Regions from separate parts of the Solibacillus sp. FSL H8-0523 genome, predicted to be linked through region 2. Evidence: riboswitches for the same ligand, from Rfam matches in the RefSeq annotation. Region 2 holds a riboswitch; the other holds the start of a gene.

Region 1 (3,179 bases), 1.1 Mb from region 2:
ATGTAATAAATTTATCTTCTAATGGTTCCATCATTCCTTGAAGCTCCTTTTTGATTCTGTCGACAATTATAAGACGGTTCGGGGTGGAAGGAAAGTTTAAAAGGGAATGATAAATTTTTAATAAAAAGAGGAACTGGATAATTTGATGTTCCAGCGGGAATAGACATTGTATAATATTATTTTAGAGTGATGTTGAACAGGAGGAAGGATTTTGGCATTTTTAATTTTCATCGTGATTGCGCTCTTTATCATCGAGCCACGGTGGTATACGAATATTTTTTTACTGGCGCTGATTGTATTGGTAGAGCTGCTTTATTATACAGAAAAAATATTTTTTAATACGAACTTTAGTGAACAAGTATTAAATGTAACGAGCTACGCGTTTGTATTTGCATTTATCCCGCTAGTTATGGCGACGTTATCCGTATTAACATACTTCAATAGTAAGGTGTTGCTTGAAAAAGAAGGGCGTAAAAAGTCCAATTTATTTCTTGGCCTGATTGGAGTCGCCATTAATATGGTGCTCATTTATTATATTGTTTCGATGCGCACGATTAGTGAAAATGTGTATAGTGAAATCGCATTTTATTATATTTTTGGGCTATTTGTTTACTTTACGATGATGTATTCGGCAACCGCGATATACGCAGTGCTTTATAATTGGCGTCCGATTCACTATACGCCGGATTATATTATTGTGTTAGGTTCGGGATTAATTGGCGACCGTGTGCCACCTTTACTTGCGAGCCGTATTAACAAAGCTGTTCAACAATACAAGAAATATCATGGCCGTCCACTCATTATTACATCGGGAGGTCAAGGTAGTGATGAAAAAGTAGCGGAGGCGTATGCGATGAAAAAATACATTCATGAGCACTACCCGGAAATTCCAGACGAAGCGGTTGTGATGGAAGACCAGTCGACAACAACCTTAGAAAATATGCAGTTTTCTAAAAAGATCATCATCGAGCGATTTGGTGAAAAAGCGCGCGGCATCTTTGTGTCAAACAATTATCATATTTTACGTGCCGGTTTTTATGCGCGCAAAGCGAAACTAAAGGCCAATGGGGTTGGCTCGAAAACCGCCTTTTACTATGTGCCAAATGCCTTTACACGTGAGTTTATCGGCTTGCTTGAAATGTTTAAATGGCGCCATATGACATTCATTGCATTGTTTACGATTTTTATACTGTTGGTGTTACGTGCGGTAAATTAGTTGGATGAATTTAGTTGAATCGCCAGAATGAAATCCAAAAATTAACTATAAATAAGGTTGCATTATGAGCGGTTAAGCCTTAGACTGAAATTAATTAAATGAATTTGCAGGGGGACACGTTAGTGTTGAGAAGGTTAAAACCTGACCCTTAGAACCTGACCGTTAACACGGACGTAGGGAGCAAAATGTACAAGCTAATATTCGTACGTGATGCTCTCCATCTATTTGGAGGGCTTTTCTTTTGCAAATTTTTTAATTGCGGGGGGACACCTAGTGTTGAGAAGGTTAAAACCTGACCCTTAGAACCTGACCGTTAATACGGGCGTAGGGAGCAATGAGTGCACACATATGCACTTTTTTAGGCATCTCTACTTTTGAGTAGGGGTGCCTTTTTTTGCTTACGCCTCAAAAGGAGGAAGTAAGAATGGAATTTTGTGAAAAAAGTAAAGATGTTTTATGGCAGGAGGTGTACCAATGAGCTTGAATCTTATACGCACGCGTCGTCCACTCGTTCATTGCATGACGAATACCGTTGTGATGAATTTTACAGCGAACGGACTTTTAAGTGTCGGCGCTTCGCCTATTATGGCAGATGCGATTGAAGAAGTTGCTGACATTGTTCAAATTTCCGATGCGTTACTTATTAATATTGGTACAATAAATGCACGTACCGTAGCATCGATGAAACTAGCGATTGAAACGGCAAAAGAGAAAAATATTCCGATTGTGTTCGACCCAGTAGGAGCTGGTGCAAGTGCATTTCGATTGGAAACAGCACGACAGATGTTGTCAAATAAGCAGATCACACTTTTACGATGTAATGCAGGTGAATTAGCTGCTATTGTAGGAGCGAATTGGCAAGCAAATGGTGTAGATTGTGGCGCAGGTGATGCGAATATTGAACAACTTGCCAAAGAAGCAGCATTGCGTTTTTCGTGTCTTGTGATTGTGACAGGTAAACACGATATTTTAACAGATGGTGTCAATGTTAAGTGTATAGATGGCGGACATGAGAAAATCACACAAATTACAGGGGCAGGCTGTTTACTTAGTGCAATAAGTGCAGCTTTATTGGCAAGTAGCCAAGAGCCTTTACGTGATTTAGAAGCATTACTACTAGATTATAAGCATGCTGCTAAACAGGCATTCGCACCAATTGGAACATACCAAGTGCAATTCTTAAATGAGTTAGAACGTTTGTCGGAGGTAAAATGATGATCGCATGTACAATCGCAGGGTCAGATAGTGGTGGCGGAGCAGGAATTCAAGCGGATTTAAAAACCTTTCAGGAATTAAAGGTTTTTGGAACTTCTGTCATTACGGCGTTAACGGCTCAAAATACGTTAGGTGTCCATGGCGTTTATCCAATAGAGGCAGCATTTGTTGAAGCGCAACTTGCAGCTATTTTAGCTGATTTCGATGTGAAAGCCATAAAAACAGGGATGTTATTTGACGCATCGATTATTCAAGCAGTTGCGGTTCAATTAAAAGAAACAAACATCCCATTAGTCATTGATCCAGTTATGATTGCAAAAGGCGGACAAAGCTTATTATTACAGGAAGCTGTTTCTGCGTTTAAGCAATATTTATTACCATTTTCAACCGTTTGTACGCCAAATATTCCAGAGGCAGAGGTACTAACAGGCATTCCAATTAAAACGCAACAAGATATTGAAAAAGCAGCCCACATTTTACTTGAAGAAGGTGTAAAATGTGTCGTCATCAAAGGTGGACATCTTCAAGGAAATTTAGCAACAGATGCGATTTATCAGCAAAACGAATTACCTTTTTATGTAGAAACAGATCGATTTGAAACACAGCATACACATGGGACGGGCTGTACATTTTCTGCAGCGTTAACTGCTGGATTAGCAAAAGGCATGAAGTTGCGAGAGGCCATTATTGAAGGGAAACGGTTTGTCGATGCAGCCATCAAACATCCGTTAAATATCGGACAAGGCTT
Region 2 (3,179 bases):
CTTTTACTTTTGTCATCGCACGGTCAAATGCTAATTTTGCTACTTCACAAAGTTTCTCTTTGTCCTCGTAGCCTTCACCTACAACGAAAGAAATTCCTGTATCGGCGAAATAACCATCTAAAGAACCCGATACGTCAATATTTACGATATCGCCTTCTTGAATCACTTTGCTGCCTGGAATCCCGTGGGCAACTTCGTGGTTAACTGAAATACATGTGTAGCCTGGGAAATCATATTCGCCTTTTGGACCTGAAATAGCACCCGCTTCTGCAAACATACGCCCAGCAATTTCATCTAATTCTTTCGTTGTCACACCTGGTACTGTCGCAGCTTTCATCGCTTCACGAATTTCAGCACAGATGCGTCCGATTTTTTTAAACGCTTGGATTTCTTCTTGAGTTGTAACAATCATTGTTAAACTTCCTTCCTCTTAAATCTCTACCCTTAACTATAACATACTTGAAATTTGTTGTAAGGATTCATGCTTTTTTTGTACGATTCGTTTATGTAGAAATTTGAAGGGAATATAAAAGGAACTAATTCAAAATAGAGGTGTCAGTCATGCTGCCTATTTATATATATATGCTCACGTATATTTTACCGACTTTTTTACTTATTACTTTAGCAACGTATGTCATTTTACACAATAATCGCGCTGTTGAAAATCGTTTAATCTTTGTGCTCCTCATGATGTTCTGTGTTACATTGGTTGGGGAATTTTTGCGTCATGTATCACCTTTTTCGTACAATCCACGCATCGCTGTTTATGTCGTTGGGTTTAGTACCAGTATTGCAATGGCTATTGTTTTCCATTTACAATTTATTTTACTTAAGCAGCATTGTCCTATAACTATTCATCCACTTGTGCCTTTTTTAGGCTATCTATTCATATCTTTACATGCCATTATTACACTTTTTTTTGTAAAGCTATCCGTAGCTAATTTTTATCAATCAGGAATCTGGACCTATCGCGAAAATATGCTCTATAATTTATGGCTATATGGCATTGTCGGTGTTACATCCATCACTTCATTTTTCCCCTGCTGTATCCAAGCGCGTTATTTTAAAAAAAGGTGTAGCTCGTTAGAATCGAACTACACCTTCACCATTTTTTATTTCATTGTTTTTAATAAGCGTGGTGCTGCTGTAAATAATAACACAGCGACAAGCGCGGTTAACAGGGTTGCTGGTAACATGTAGGACCCATTGTAAATGATTGAATACGTCCATACATTATCTCCACCAGCGTATTCTTTAAAGAACACAACGCCGGCAAGCAAATGCGAAATGAAACGTAATGTTCCGCCAAGTAACGCACCGAGAATAATATAAATCGTCATTTTCTTTTTATCAAGCGCTTTTGCGGCTAGTAGTAACGGTTTACGAATGACTGCGACGAAGCCTACAACTGTAAAAGCTAGACCATAGTCTAAAATCGCCTGCAGCCAGTGCACAATATACGCACCGAACATCATTTGTAATACACCAATAATGAATCCCGTTGCCAAGCCTGCTGTTAATCCCCAGCGAATGGCCATAAGCATAATCGGCAGCATGACAAAACTAATCGAGCCTCCGTATGCCCAAAGCTTAAATGAAAACTGATCAAGCACAAGTCCGATAGCGGCAAAGATTGCAATTTCCACCAGCATTAATAATTTCTTTTTGTCCATAACAATGCTCCTCTCTTTTTTCCGATGTAACAGAAGTTCAGAAGGAATAGAAAACACAAAAAAGCGATAATTAGGATAAATTCCTAACCATCGCTCGAATAGTTGGTTTCTATCCACATCCCTACGCAAGTACTAACTTACAGGTTCTAAGAGTCAGCGCAAAATCCGTGCGCAATCTCAGCCGACTTAATCGGCCCCCCTTGTGGTACATCTCGATATAATTGTTTGAACATGCTCATTGTAGCTGATAATTTTCCAATTTTCAACTACTTTAGTTGAAACTAAGTTGGACATTTGTCCGTATATAGAAGTAAAGGAAGTGAATTTTATGGATCAAAACAAAGGGTTAAGTGCAGTAGGCTATTTAAGTTTTTACTTTATGCCATTTATTTTACCGCTCATTATTTTTTTCGTAGCAAAAGACGATGTAGTGAAACATCATAATAAACGCGCATTTATTTCACAACTTATTCCAATTATTTTAGGGATCGTTTATATCATTCTATTTTTTGTGTTCGCCTTTACAACACCCTCTAACGCGACGCTTGAAGTAAACTACTTATTCGAAAGTTGGATTTTTATCGGGTTTATCATTTTAGCGATTATTATTTTTGTTATTGCCATTTGGAACCTTATACAAGCAATCAAAGTATTGCGCTAATGTTTAGAGATGTACTGTATATGGGTATATTTTTACTAGAATTTACATCTTACTAAGGAGTGATATTCATGAAACTAAACAAAGTAATTAAAACAGCGATTAAATACGGACCAATCGTCTATCCAATCATAAAAAAAATACTTAATAATCGTTCAACAGCAAAGCAACCAACGCCAACACGGACTCCAAAAAGATGAAAAAATGGAGTACTTCATTTCCCAATGAAGTACTCCATTTTTTTATTTAATTAAAATTTCAGTTGTACTATGACCCTCTTTTAATTTCTTCACGTGCAGGATTGCCGGCATCGCAGCCTTTAACTCTGCAACATGCGAAATCACGCCGATTAATCGGCCTGTTTGCTGAAGGTCAATTAAAATATCAATCGCACGTCTCAGTGCCTCTTCGTCAAGCGTACCAAAGCCTTCATCGATAAACATCGTATCAATATGCACGCTGCCCTGTACACTTTGAATGACATCCGCCATACCTAGTGCTAATGATAACGATGCATTGAATTTTTCTCCACCTGACAATGTTTTGACATCACGTGTTTGACCAGTATTGCTATCGTACACGTCGATACTTAAACCACTTTGTGCATTGCCCTCTTTGCGACCCGTTGATTTCAAGAAATATTGACCGTTTGATAACACGCGTAAACGTTCATTGGCCGCATGTGTCACCTTTTCTAAATAGCCAATTTGTGCAAAGCGCTCAAAGCTAATTTTGGCATCATTTTGGCCACGCACTAAATCATATACATGCTCAATTTGCTCTAGTTTTGCTTTATAGCTTTCAATTTGCTCAGCTGTTTGCTCAAGTTTTTCATACGTTGTTTCGCA

The links. A riboswitch is a leader RNA that binds a small molecule or an ion and turns the genes downstream of it on or off. The one in region 2 is predicted to bind thiamine pyrophosphate.
Region 1: it holds a riboswitch for thiamine pyrophosphate, as region 2 does, so the genes downstream of both, thiM (hydroxyethylthiazole kinase) here and thiT (energy-coupled thiamine transporter ThiT) in region 2, are expected to answer to the same signal.

Annotation. Positions count from the first base shown of each region.
Region 1 is NZ_CP150291.1:2,507,014-2,510,192, reverse strand. It holds gene NSQ62_RS12515 (sigma-70 family RNA polymerase sigma factor) at 1-34, opposite strand, end outside; gene NSQ62_RS12510 (YdcF family protein) at 212-1,216, shown strand; TPP riboswitch at 1,315-1,413, shown strand; TPP riboswitch at 1,467-1,564, shown strand; gene thiM (hydroxyethylthiazole kinase) at 1,691-2,431, shown strand; gene thiD (bifunctional hydroxymethylpyrimidine kinase/phosphomethylpyrimidine kinase) at 2,428-3,179, shown strand, end outside.
Region 2 is NZ_CP150291.1:3,611,945-3,615,123, forward strand. It holds gene map (type I methionyl aminopeptidase) at 1-412, opposite strand, end outside; gene thiT (energy-coupled thiamine transporter ThiT) at 1,113-1,673, opposite strand; TPP riboswitch at 1,775-1,884, opposite strand; gene NSQ62_RS18155 (DUF4870 domain-containing protein) at 2,002-2,334, shown strand; gene NSQ62_RS18160 (hypothetical protein) at 2,403-2,531, shown strand; gene NSQ62_RS18165 (SMC family ATPase) at 2,574-3,179, opposite strand, start outside.